DNA from 3 places in the Streptomyces sp. NPDC059169 genome. Region 3 is predicted to be linked to each of the others. Evidence: riboswitches for the same ligand, from Rfam matches in the RefSeq annotation. Region 3 holds a riboswitch; each other region holds the start of a gene.
The links. A riboswitch is a leader RNA that binds a small molecule or an ion and turns the genes downstream of it on or off. The one in region 3 is predicted to bind cyclic di-AMP.
Positions count from the first base shown of each region.

Region 1: another riboswitch for cyclic di-AMP. It lies ahead of ACFXOM_RS02515 (NlpC/P60 family protein); the one in region 3 lies ahead of ACFXOM_RS29185 (transglycosylase family protein).
Region 2: another riboswitch for cyclic di-AMP. It lies ahead of ACFXOM_RS23635 (C40 family peptidase); the one in region 3 lies ahead of ACFXOM_RS29185 (transglycosylase family protein).

Region 1 is NZ_JBHZCF010000001.1:565,183-569,602, forward strand. It holds gene ACFXOM_RS02505 (M23 family metallopeptidase) at 1-24, shown strand, start outside; gene pcrA (DNA helicase PcrA) at 377-2,830, opposite strand; cyclic di-AMP (ydaO/yuaA leader) riboswitch at 3,061-3,228, shown strand; gene ACFXOM_RS02515 (NlpC/P60 family protein) at 3,227-4,363, shown strand.
Region 2 is NZ_JBHZCF010000013.1:92,142-96,561, forward strand. It holds gene ACFXOM_RS23615 (ATP-binding protein) at 1-98, shown strand, start outside; gene ACFXOM_RS23620 (LysR family transcriptional regulator) at 109-1,020, opposite strand; gene ACFXOM_RS23625 (LysE family translocator) at 1,103-1,735, shown strand; gene ACFXOM_RS23630 (DUF6328 family protein) at 1,689-2,210, opposite strand; gene ACFXOM_RS23635 (C40 family peptidase) at 2,291-2,770, opposite strand; cyclic di-AMP (ydaO/yuaA leader) riboswitch at 2,774-2,944, opposite strand; gene ACFXOM_RS23640 (hypothetical protein) at 3,270-3,578, opposite strand; gene ACFXOM_RS23645 (ATP-dependent Clp protease proteolytic subunit) at 3,586-4,221, opposite strand.
Region 3 is NZ_JBHZCF010000019.1:55,082-59,501, reverse strand. It holds gene eno (phosphopyruvate hydratase) at 1-1,232, opposite strand, end outside; gene ACFXOM_RS29185 (transglycosylase family protein) at 1,484-2,146, opposite strand; cyclic di-AMP (ydaO/yuaA leader) riboswitch at 2,150-2,345, opposite strand; gene ACFXOM_RS29180 (transglycosylase family protein) at 2,602-3,570, opposite strand; gene ACFXOM_RS29175 (cytochrome P450) at 3,728-4,420, opposite strand, start outside.

The sequences.
Region 1 (4,420 bases), on a different contig from region 3:
AGCCACGGGCTCAGCCCGACCTGACCGACGCCGGTCCCACGACCACGACGAGGACCGTCGGCCGGCCCGACCGGCGGCAGAGGCCCGGGGCACACTCGTCCCGCCCGTCCCGGTGGCAGTCCGCGTCCTCTGTGGCGCACCCGCACCCTCGCGTCCGGCGCGGCCGGGTCATACGCGTCCCGCCCGCCGTTTCTCCCTGAGACCATGCGCCCCGTTCCCGGACGTCCCCCAGGGCCACCGCACGTCGGCAACGGGGCATCCTTCCGTCGGGGCCCGGCGCCCGTCAGGACCGTCACGCCCCGCGGGCCGGCGCGTCCGCAGGCCGGCGCGTCCGCAGGCCGGCACGACCACGGACCGCGCCGCGAAGCGACTCTCGTCAGAGCTTCTCGACCGGGGCGTACCGCAGCAGCAGCCGTTTCGGCTTGGCGTCCCCGAAGTCGATCGTGGCCTGGGCGTCCGATCCCGAGCCGGTGACCGCCATGACGGTACCCAGCCCGAACTGGTCGTGCGTGACCCGGTCGCCGACCGCCAGCGCGATCACCGGCTTGTCCGTCGTCCGCCTGGTGGCGAAGCCCGAAGGGCCGGAGCGCGCCCGGGAGGACGAGAGCGAGGAGGTGATCCCGGACGTCGGGCCGGCGGGGGCCGCCATGGGACCGGTGCGCTTCCACTGCACGTGCACGTCCGGGATCTCTTCGAGGAATCGGGACGCGGGGTTGTACGCCGGCTGCCCCCAGGCGCTGCGCATCGACGACCGCGTCACGTAGAGCCGCTCGCGGGCGCGAGTGATCCCCACGTACGCCAGGCGCCGCTCCTCCTCCAGTTCCTTGGTCTGGCCGAGTGCGCGCATGTGCGGGAAGACGCCGTCCTCCATGCCGGTGAGGAACACCACCGGGAACTCCAGGCCCTTCGCCGTGTGCAGCGTCATGAGCGTGATGACTCCGCTGCCCTCCTCGTCCTCGTCGGGGATCTGGTCGGAATCCGCGACGAGCGCGACCTGCTCCAGGAACTCGGCGAGCGTGCCGGAGCCCTCCTCGGCTCCGCGCTCCTGCTCGAACTCCAGTGCCACGGCGGCGAGTTCCTGCAGGTTCTCGATGCGCGTCTCGTCCTGCGGGTCGGTCGAGGCCTGGAGCTCGGCCAGGTACCCGGTCCGCTCCAGCACTGCCTCCAGCACGACGGCCGGTCCTGCGCCCGAGTCGACGACGGTGCGCAACTCCTCCATCAACGTGTTGAAGCGCTTCACGGCGTTGGCCGAACGGGCCGCCATCCCATAGGCCTCGTCGACGCGGCGCAGCGCCTGCGGGAAGGTGATCTTCTCGCGCAGCGCCAGCGCGTCGATCATCGCTTCGGCGCGCTCGCCGATGCCGCGCTTGGGGACGTTGAGGATGCGGCGCAGCGGGACGTTGTCCTCGGGGTTGGCGAGGACCCGCAGGTAGGCGAGGACGTCCCGGACCTCCTTGCGCTCGTAGAAGCGCACTCCGCCGACGACCTTGTACGGCAGCCCGACGCGGATGAAGATCTCTTCGAAGACGCGTGACTGTGCGTTGGTCCGGTAGAAGACGGCGACGTCGCCCGCCTTTGCCTCACCCGCGTCCGTCAGCCGGTCGATCTCGTCGGCGACGAACTGCGCCTCGTCGTGCTCGGTGTCCGCGACGTAACCGGTGATCTGCGCTCCGGCGCCCGCGTTCGTCCACAGGTTCTTGGGGCGGCGGCTCTCGTTGCGCTCGATGACGGCGTTGGCGGCGGAGAGGATCGTCTGCGTGGAGCGGTAGTTCTGCTCGAGCAGGATCGTGGTCGCGTCCGGGTAGTCCTCCTCGAACTGGAGGATGTTGCGGATCGTGGCGCCGCGGAAGGCGTAGATCGACTGGTCGGCGTCGCCGACGACGCACAGCTCGGCGGGCTCGAGGTCCTCGTACCCGGTGCCAACGAGCTCGCGCACCAGCGTGTACTGCGCGTGGTTGGTGTCCTGGTACTCGTCGACCAGTACGTGGCGGAAGCGCCGGCGGTAGTGCTCGGCGACGTCGGGGAACGCCTGGAGCAGATGGACGGTCGTCATGATGATGTCGTCGAAGTCCAGCGCGTTGGCCTCGCGCAGCCGGGCCTGGTACATCCGGTACGCCTCGGCGAGCGTCTTCTCGAATCCGTCGGCCGCGCCGTCGGCGAACGTCTCCTCGTCGACCAGCTCGTTCTTCAGGTTCGAGACCTTGGCGCTGAAGGACTTCGGCGGGAACTTCTTCGGGTCGAGGTCCAGGTCTCGGCAGACCAGCGACATCAGGCGCTTGGAGTCGGCCGCATCGTAGATCGAGAACGACGAGGTGAAGCCGAGCTTCTTCGACTCACGGCGCAGGATACGGACGCACGCGCTGTGGAACGTGGACACCCACATGGCGTTGGCGCGCGGGCCGACGAGCTGCTCGACGCGCTCCTTCATCTCGCCGGCGGCCTTGTTGGTGAACGTGATGGCCAGTATCTGACCGGGATGCACGTGGCGGGTCGCCAGCAGATGGGCGATCCGGTGGGTGAGCACGCGGGTCTTGCCGGAGCCGGCACCGGCAACGATGAGCAGGGGTGACCCGGTGTGCACGACGGCGGCGCGCTGCTGCTCGTTCAGCCCCTCGAGCAGCGCGGCCGGGTCCACGACCGGGCGCGGCGCACCGTTGCGGTAGTGGGCGTCCCCGCTGGGAGGCGCGTCGAACGCCCCCTCGAAGAGGTCGTGCGGGACCTCCTCGTGGGGGTGCTCACCATGCTCGTCGTCCTCGGGCGGGGGGGACTCCTCCGACGCCGAGGTGCGCTGGAGATCCGCCAGGAAGCTGTCGTCAAAGAGGCTGCTCATCGCAGTACGAGTCTAGGCCGCCCCGCCGACAACCCGCCGCCGCCTTCCCCACACCGGACGCAGGGAGCGCACACATCAGGCCGACTACCCAGCGTCATGTCTCGGCCACAACACGCCGAGGTCACGGAAATGTATCGGGCAAATCGAACATCCACCTTCACAGCAGCACCACACTTTGGCTAGCGTGCTCGCCCAGGCGATCCGTTCACCATCGGCGACCCACGCCAACCGGGCAGCCTGCGCCGAATTCGACCTCCCTGACGGGAGTTCGGAACCGGGGACCCAACATGCATACGCAACTGGGGTGAATCGGGCCATATTTCGCTCGGCCCGTAGGACAGCCTTCCGATCCGTCCGAACCCGACAGCTAACCCGGTAGGCGGTCCACGGAAGGAGATGCCGACCTTGGCGTCGCATCGCAAGGAGCGCAGTCGACCGCGTACGAACGCCCCCACAGTCGGGTTCACGACGGCCGCCATAGCGGGTGTCTCGCTACTGTCGACCCAGAACGCAACCGCCGAACCCAAGCCGAGCCTCGAAGAGGTCCAGCAGAAGGTCGACGCCCTCTACCGGCAGGCGGGCTCCGCCACCCAGGAGTACAACCGGGCGCAGGAAGCCACCACGAAGCAGCGCCGCGCGGTGGACCGGATCATGGACGACGCCGCCGAGCGCGCGGACGCCCTCAACGAGACCCGGCGCGCCCTCGGTACGTTCGCCGCCGCCCAGTACCGCACCGGTGGGGTCACCCCGACCGCCGCGTTGCTCTTCGCCGACAGTCCGCAGGACTACGTCGACCAGACGCAACTGATGGACCGGATGACCGACCGGCAGCGCAGCGCGATCACGGACTTCGAGACGGAGCAAGCCGCGGCGGCGAAGGAGCGTGCGCGGGCCACCAAGAGCCTGGAGTCGCTGACGGCCTCGCAGGAGTCGCTGCGCACCAGCAAGCAGACCGTCCAGAAGAAGCTCGCCGAAGCGCGGGAGCTGCTGTCGCGGCTGACGGCCGAGGAGCGAGCCCGGCTGGACGAGTTGGAGCAGGAACGCGCGGAGGAAGCCCGCCGCAAGGCAGAGGCGAGGGCCAGGGCGGAAGCCGAGCAGCAGCGCCAGCAGCAGGAGCAGGAGCAGCAACAGGAGCAGAGCCAGGGCGCCACAACGGGCACGGACGCCACCACCGGTACGTACGCCGCGAAGGCTGAAAAGGTGCTGTCCTTCGCCCGGGCGCAGATCGGCAAGCCGTACGTCTGGGGTGCGACGGGGCCCAGTTCCTACGACTGCTCCGGGCTCACCCAGGCCGCATGGCGGGCCGCCGGCGTCGATCTGCCCCGCACCACCTGGGACCAGGTGAAGGTGGGGCAGCGGGTCGCGACGGAGCAGCTCCTCCCCGGCGACCTCGTCTTCTTCTACAACGACATCAGCCACGTCGGCATCTACATCGGCGACGGCAAGATGATCCACGCACCGAAGCCCGGCACCTCCGTGCGCGAGGAGTCCATCTACTACATGCCGATCTACGGGAGCGTCCGGCCGGCCTGATCGTCAGATCGGTTCCCGGGGGGCCACTCTTCACTCTCCCGGGCCTCCCCTCCGGCG
Region 2 (4,420 bases), on a different contig from region 3:
ACGGGGGGCGACTGTCCGTCACCCCCACTCCGGAGGGAGGCAAGACCGTGTGGATCGCCCTGCCCTGGCGCAGCGGTCCCGTGCGCAGCAGGCGGTGATGGGCCGGCCTCACCCGGATGGGCGGGCGAAACCGGTCCGCAGCAGCGCCCGCAACGCGTGTGCCGCCGTGCCGGAGGCGTCGCCGCGGTGGGCGACCGAGATCGTGCGGCGGAAGGCAGCGGGCTCCAGCGGCCGGACGGTGAGGGGTGTCGCCGCCATCTCCGCGACCATCTCCGGGACGACCGCCACTCCCATGCCCGCGCTCACCAGGGCGCACACCAGTGCGTATCCGGGCGACTCGCACACCACGGCGGGTACCGCCCCCGCCTCGACGAGAGCACTCTCCACCCCCTTGCGTGCGGGGTGCGCCGGCGCGCCGCTGATCAGTGGCCGGCCGGCGAGTTCGGACACGGGGAGCCGTCCGGATCCGCTCGCCAGTACCTGCCCCGGAGCCGTGACCAGTACCAGCTCCTCGACCAGCAGGGATTCCAGGAACACCCCGGAGGGCAGCGGATACGGGTCGGCCGGCTCGTACGCGTGCGTGAGCGCGAGGTCCACCTCGCCGGCGGCGACGGCCGCCACCCCGTGCGGCGGCTCGTAATCGGCGACCGCCAGCTCCACGTCCGGATGGGCGCGCCGGAAGGCGCTCAGGACCGGCGGCAGCAGATGCACGCCCACCGTCGTGAACGTGCCCACCCTGAGCCGACCGCCGGAGAGCCCGGACAACCGCGCCAGTTCGAGGCGGGCCCGATCCAACTCGTCCAGCACCCGGCGGGCGTGCCCCACGAGGACCTCGCCGGCGGCGGTCAGCCGTGTCCCGCGGTGGTGGCGTACCAGCAGCGCGACTCCCGCCTCCCGCTCCAGTTTCGCCAGTTGCTGGGAGAGTGCCGGTGCCGTGTATCCGAGCCGGGCTGCCGCCCTGGTGATCGAACCGGCCTCGGCCACGGCCACCAGTGCCGCCAGCCGCGTCGGGTCGTACATGCCACCCCTTAAGCATCTCTTTAGCCAGATCCAGAAGATTCCCAATACACGCTATGGTCTCGTAGGGTCCAGTCTGGGACCCATGGACGCACAGCTCATCGCCTTCACCGGGGTTGCCGCAGGAATGGTCGCCATGCCGGGCGCCGACTTCACCGTCGTCGTCCGCAATGCACTCGCCTCCCGCTCGACGGGGGTCGCCTGTGCACTGGGCGTCGTCGGCGGACTCGTCGTGCACACCGCGCTGGCCGTCGCCGGGCTGGCCGCGCTCCTGCTCGCGGTGCCCGTGCTCTACCGCACGCTGCAGTTCGCAGGCGGGGCGTACGTGCTCTACCTCGGTGTCCGGGCACTGCGCAGTGCCCTCAGAGCCTCCCCCGGGCAGGAGGTGCCCGCGGACACGGCCGCCGCGACGGGCAGCACCACTGCGTTGCGCCAGGGCTTCCTCACCAATGTGCTCAACCCCAAGGCACCGGTGCTCTTCCTCAGCCTGCTGCCCCAGTTCGTCCCCCACGGCGCGGCCGTCCTTCCGCGCACGATGCTGCTGGCCGGGGTGGTCGTCGCCCTGGCGCTCGTCTGGTTCCCGGCCGTGGCCCTGCTCGTGGACCGGCTCGGGCGGTGGCTGCGTCGGCCGCGTGCCGCCCGCACCGTGGAGGGCGTCAGCGGCGGGGTGCTCACTGCCCTCGGCGCGACTCTGGTGGCTGCTCCCGTGCTGCGCTGATGCGCCGGCCCACCCACAGCGGGAGCAGGCCCCACAGGCCAGCGCACACCAGTAGTGTCGCGGTGGCCGCGACGACCCCTTCCGGCGTGCCGTGCACGACGTCGACGACCAACAGCACGGCGCTGCCGAGTGCCAGGGCGAGCACCGCCATGCCGATGGCGGCCAGCCGGGAGGAGACCATCACGATCTCCTTCTTCGCCCCGCGGCGGAACAGACCGCGGTGCAGAGCCGCGGGCGCGGTGAACAGTGCCGCTGCCAGCACGGCCAGCATGAGGGTGGTCACGTACGTACCGCGCTGGAACGAGTCGAGCGACGGGAACCGCGCCGTGAACGCGAGGGTGAGCAGGAAGGCGAACAGGATTTGGACGCCGGTCTGGAGGACCCGAAGCTCCTGCAGCAGTTCGGCGAAGTTGCGGTCGGCCCGCTCCGACTCGGTCTCGTCCCGCAGGGCGCTGACTCTCTCGTCGTCTGGCATACAGGACGAGTAGCCCGCGCCCCGCGGAACATGCGGGGTGATGAGCCGATCAGCTCACCGGGGGCTCCGGTGGAGCGGGGTCAGCGCACGCGCCCGTACCGCACCTTCTTCGACCAGATCTTGCTCAGCTTCACCACCGAGCCGGTCTTCGGAGAGTGCCAGATCCTCCCGCCGCCCGCGTAGATCCCGACGTGGTAGACGTTCCCGCCGGAGTGGAAGAAGACCAGGTCGCCACGCTGCCGTTGGGAGGCGGAGACGTGCCGCGTGCGGTTGTACTGCTGCTGCGCGGTGCGCGGCAGCCTTTTCCCGGCCTTCTTGTACGAGTAGAGGATCAACCCAGAACAGTCGAACCTGTGCGGTCCCGCTGCTCCGTAGCGGTAGGGGGATCCTTTCTTCGACGCGGCCACGCTGAGTGCCTTCGCCGCGTACGACGGTGCCGCCTCGGCTTCCGTCGCGCCGCCCGGCACGATCAGCGAACCGCCGACGGCCGCGAGCGTGAGCGCCGACACGGCGCTCGTCCGGGACAACAGGAGAGACGGGACATGTGTCTGCGCAGCCATGCGCAACCCTTCGTCAGCCGCCTGTGAAAGATGACCTGTCGGGTTCGGGCTGGCGAAGACGCCCGGCCGCGCACGCGGCTTCACCCCAAGGCCCGGCGCTGGTGCGCCAGGGCCGTACTGCCTGGGTCCTCCACTCCTGCCGAAGCCCTCATGTCGACCAGGCGTCCGGTGCGGCGGCAGGACTCGGCGTCCGCCCGGACCGCCCCGCCGCGGTGGCGGGGGCTTGTCGTCCCCACGGATCTTGGCGCACCGGCCCGCGGATTTCCGTGTGGAAACGATGTTTTGTGAGCCTCCTCTCCATGGGGCCGATCGGGTGGACAGGGCCGTTCGGCCCAACCGGAATCGGCGCACGACGAGCGCTGTACCTGCGGCGGAACGGGCCGGTACGTCGGATGGAGCAACGTGCCACGCAACTCGCCCGGTATCAGGGGCGCGATCGCGACCAGCCGGTTGGGCGACACCCACTCGTACGCGTCCTGACCTTCGTGGGCGTCGGGATTCAACTCGTGTCCCCGGGCGGGACGATGATCCGAGAAGCTCGCCGTTCCCCGTCCAACAACCTGAGTGCGCGCGTCAATGTGGGGGAGTGCATTTCGCTCTCGCCCCGTGCGTGCATGAGCGTCAGCGCGGCCCGCAGATCCGCGGCCCGTGTGACGAGGGCCTGCGCAGCACGGAGTGCCCCGTAGGTGTGGGTGCAGCGGGCCGGGTTGATCCGCCCCAGTTGGTCGACGACTTCGAGATAGCTGTCGATGAACTCCCCTTCGGCGCGCGTCAGTGCGGGGAGCGGTGGGATTTCCGGGGGAAGCACGGCTGGTTCACCGCGTACCGAGGGAAGTCAAGGACGCCGTGCGGTTCTTGATGACGTGGTCGATGATCCCGTACTCCCTGGCGCCGGCGGCGTCGAAGACGGTGTCCCGTTCGATGGCGGCTGCGGTGGCTTCGGCGCTCTGTCCCGTGTGGCGCACGAACATCGCGGCCAACTGCTCCCGCTGCCGCAGCAACTCCTGTGCCTGGAGCTCAAGATCGGTCGGCTGCCCCTGCACCGGTTCGGACAGCGAGGGCTGCTGGATGACGACCCTCGCACCGGGCAGGGCTGACCGCTTGCCGGGCGTGCCCGCTGCGAGCAGGACGGCGGCCGTGGACGCTGCCTGGCCCAGACAGGCGGTCGCCACGTCGCAGGTGACGATCTGCATCGTGTCGTAGATCGCGGACATGGCGTCCACGGAGCCGCCCGGAGAGTTGATGTACAGGGAGATGTCCTGGTCGGGTGCGGCGTACTCGAGGTACAGGAACTGTGCGATGACGTCGGTGGCCGAGGTGTCGTCCACGGGGGTGCCGAGGAAGATGATCCGCTCATCGAGCAGCTTCGTGTAGGGGTCGACGGTGCGCAGGCCCTTGCTGGTGCGCTCGGTGAACTCCGGCAGGACGTAACGGGCTGAAGGACGGGTCATGACTCCTCTTCCGCATCTGTGTTCGCGCGTACGCGCCGGTAAAAATGTACAGGACGTACAGATGATTGCGGTGGGGAGCATGGGAATCGACTGGGACGACATGCTCGGCACAGGCGGCCAGTCGCCGGCCGCCGGGCGCCACGATTCCGGGCGGCGTCGATGTGCTGAACCGGGCCGAGATGGAGTAGCCGATCCAGTA
Region 3 (4,420 bases):
TCGTCGAGGATCTCCTCGATGCGCAGCAGCTGGTTGTACTTGGCGACGCGCTCGGAGCGGGCCGGGGCGCCGGTCTTGATCTGGCCGCAGTTGGTGGCGACGGCCAGGTCGGCGATGGTGACGTCCTCCGTCTCACCGGAACGGTGGGACATCATGCACTTGAAGCCGTTGCGCTGGGCCAGCTCGACGGCGTCCAGGGTCTCGGTCAGCGAACCGATCTGGTTGACCTTGACGAGCAGTGCGTTGGCCGCACCGTCGTCGATGCCCCGGGCGAGGCGCTCCGGGTTGGTGACGAACAGGTCGTCGCCGACCAGCTGCACCTTGGTGCCCAGCTTCTCGGTGATGGTCTTCCAACCGTCCCAGTCGTCCTCGAAGAGCGGGTCCTCGATGGAGACGAGCGGGTAGGCGGCGACCAGCTCCTCGTAGTACTCGGTCATCTCGGTGGCCGAGCGGGACTTGCCCTCGAACTCGTAGGAGCCGTCCTTGTAGAACTCCGAGGCGGCGACGTCGAGCGCCAGGGCGATGTCCTTGCCCGGCGCGTAGCCGGCCTGCTTGACGGCTTCGAGGATGAGGTCGAGGGCCTCGCGGTTGGAGCCCAGGTTCGGGGCGAAGCCGCCCTCGTCGCCGAGGCCCGTCGACAGGCCCTTGTCCTTCAGGACCTTCTTCAGGGTGTGGTAGACCTCGGTGCCCCAGCGCAGCGCCTCGGAGAAGGACTCCGCGCCGATGGGAGCGATCATGAACTCCTGGATGTCCACGTTGGAGTCGGCGTGCGAGCCGCCGTTCAGGATGTTCATCATCGGAACGGGCAGGAGGTGCGCGTTCGGGCCGCCCAAGTAGCGGAAGAGCGGGAGGTCGGAGGCCTCGGAGGCGGCGTGCGCGACGGCCAGGGAGACGCCGAGGATCGCGTTGGCGCCGAGGGAGGACTTGTCCGGGGTCGCGTCCAGGTCGAACATCGCCTGGTCGATCAGGCGCTGCTCGGTGGCGTCGTACCCGACGAGCTCCGGGCCGATCTGCTCGATGACGGCGAGGACGGCCTTCTCGACACCCTTGCCCTGGTAGCGGTTCTGGTCACCGTCGCGGAGCTCGAGGGCTTCGAACGCGCCGGTGGACGCACCGGACGGAACGGCAGCACGGCCGGTGCTGCCGTCGTCGAGGCCAACCTCGACCTCGACCGTGGGGTTGCCTCGGGAGTCCAGGATTTCCCGGGCTACGACGACGTCGATGGACGGCACGAGCATCTCCTTCTGGGATGTGTCGCTGATGGTGACGCCAGCGGGGCGGCGTCAGCGCAGGGTCGCTTGGGCCTTGCGACATGAGCCTATCCGGACCGGCCGCGTCAGCCAGCCGGTGCCCGCCCCCTGGGACGAAAAAGCGGACGGAACAGGAAGAAGCCCCGGCCCGGCGTGTACGGGGGAAAACACGCCGGGCCGGGGCGATCGGGGGACCGGGCCGGGGCCGGGCGGCCCGGCTCGGTCGGCGCGGGTCAGCTCAGGTGCAGCAGCTGGCCCGGGAAGATGATGTTCGCGTCGTCCAGGATGTTCTTGTTCAGGTCGAAGAGCTTCTTCCAGCCGCCCTCGACCTTCTCCGCCTTAGCGATCTTGCTCAGGGTGTCGCCGGCCTTGACCTCGTACTCACCGTCGCCCTTCTTCACGACCTTGGTCGGGGCGGCGGGCTTGGCCGCCTTCACCGGGGCGGCGGGACGCACGGAGCGGGTCGTGGGGGCCTCGGCACGCTTCGGGGCCGGGGCGGCGGCCGCGTACGGGGCGCTGGACAGGCCCACGCCGCAGTTCGGCCAGGCCCCCTTGCCCTGCCCGGCCAGCACCTTCTCGGCGACCGCGATCTGCTGCGCCTTCGACGCCTTGTCGGCGGTCGGGGCGTAGGCCGTACCGCCGTACGCGGCCCAGGTGGAGGCGGAGAACTGCAGGCCCCCGTAGAAACCGTTGCCGGTGTTGATCGACCAGTTGCCGCCGGACTCGCACTGGGCGACGGCGTCCCACTCGGAGGCGGTGGCGGCGCTGGCGGTGCCGGCCACCACGAGCGGCGCGGCGATGGCGGCACCGGTGACACCGGCCATCGCGGCGATTCGGGCGGTGGTCCGGTGGATGGCGGACGGGCGGCGGTGCGTGCCCTTGCCGGAAAGCAGCATGGAACTTCTCCTCACCGACGCCTGCGAGGTGAGCTGTCGGGTTCGGGCGTGGGAGCTGCCCGGCCTCGCGTCCCCGGACGCGCGGCTTCACCCCGAGCCGTCCCCGACCTCCGACGGCGGAGCCCCCTGGACTCCCGTCAACGGCCGGGCCCGGCACTTACCTTGGGTCCCCCGCTCCTGCCTACGGCGCTTGCGCGACGACTGTTCCCGGCGGCCGCCGGCAGGATTCGGCGTGCGGTCGTCGGGGCCCGCAGTGGCGAGCGGTTCAGACCGTAGACACAGCTCTCCCCGATGTTCAAAGAAGAACATCGGGGAGAAATCACCCATATCTGACGGAGTGAGATGTCCGTTTTCGCAGGTGAGAGGGCTGTTGGCCGGACTTGACTGCTTAGAGGCGCCAGTTGACCGGAAGAGACTCTTGTCTCACTTGCACAGAACGGACATAACCCCGCGAACTACTTCGCCAACTGGTCGTCGCCCGTGGCCAGATCGAGACTCTGGCCAGGCAGGATGAGATCGGGGTCAGCCCCGACGACCTCTTCGTTGGCGCTGTACAGGGCCGACCAGCCGCCGGGCACGTGGTGCGCGTCCGCAATGTTCGAGAGGCTGTCACCGGGACGGACGGTGTACTCACCTTCGGTCGTGACGGCGTCCCGTGTCGGTACGTCATCCCGTGAGGCATGACGACCGGAATCTCGCTCATTGCCCGAATTGACCGCCTCGTCTTCCTCGGCGGGAGTACCTCGATGCTTGCCGGCACCACCCTCGGCGGCAGCCCCCGCACCGGAGTCCACACCGGGGCCGCCCTCGTCGTCCGCGTCCGACACCCCGTCGGAGTCGCTCGCGGAACCTCCCGCGGCGGATGGTGCGGAGGAAGGGCTCGCCGGCTTCTGTGACGACTCGGCCGAGGCACCCGACCCGGACGGGGCGGAGGACGGCGACGAGGCGTCGGCACCCGTCTCCGGGGCCTCGTCCGCACCGTCACCGAACGACGGACTCTCTGCAGCGCCCTGCGCGGCGGAGGCGGAACCGCTCCCCGCCATGGAGGCGGAGGACCCGAGTCCGGTGATCACCGCACAGTTCGACCAGGCCGAGGGCCCCTGCGCCGCGAGCACCATCTCGGCGACCGCGATCTGCTGCGCCCGGCTGGCGAGGTCGGGACGCGGGGCGTACGCCGTACCGCCGTAGACCTCCCACGTCTCCTGCGTGAGCTGCAGGCCGCCGTAGTAGCCGTTGCCGAAGTCGGCGCTCCACTCCCCGCCGCTCTCGCAGTCGGCCACACGGTCCCAGGTGGCGGAGTCGGCGGCGGAGGCCGCACCCGCACCCAGCAACGGGATGGCGATGGCCGATCCGGTCACCCCTGCCGCGACGACGAGAGCGGGAGCCTGACGGGGGCGGCGGTGTCGACCGTTCCCGGAGAGCATGCGGTGCGCCTTCCGTGTGACAACAGAGAACCCGCAGCCCCTCAGATTCGATCGGATCTACGAGGGCCGCGAGTGGGGGTGAACGTAGCCGCATTCGCCGTTCAGTCACAAGTCGGTGCAGTAAAGATCACGTCAAAGTCACGATCTTGATGGTGCGTCAGCTGTCGACGGGGGTGAACTCAACGGGCAGAGTGCGCAATCCACGCATGATGAGCCCCCCACGCCACCGCAATTCGGAAGGATCGACCGCAAGCCGCAAGTCGGGCATACGTGCCAGTAGGGTCGCCAACGCCGTCTGCCCCTCCAGTCGTGCGAGGGGCGCGCCGAGGCAGTAGTGGATGCCGTGCCCGTAGCCCAGGTGCTGGTTGTCCCGACGGGAGAGGTCGAGCACGTCGGGATCAGGGAAGCGCTCCGGATCGCGGTCGGCGGCGGCGAGGACGACGAGCACCGGGTCACCGGGGGCGATCTCCTGCCCGCCGAGGGTGAGCGGCTCGGTCGCGAAGCGCCAGGTGGCGAGCTCGACCGGTCCGTCGTAGCGGAGCAGCTCCTCGACGCCCGTGGCGAGCAGCCCGGTCTCGCCGGCCGCGACCGACGCCTGCAACCGCGCCCGCTGCTCCGGGTTGCGCAGCAGCGCGTACGTACCGTTCCCGATCAGATTGACCGTCGTCTCGAACCCGGCGAAGAGGAGGATGAAGGCCATGGCCGCGGCCTCGTTCTCGGTGAGGTGCTCGCCGTGGTCGGACGCCTTGATGAGACCCGAGATGAGGTCGTCCCCCGGGGCCTCGCGCTTACGGTGGATCAACTCCGCCAGATAGCCGCGCATCTTCTTCACCGACCGGGCCACCCCGCC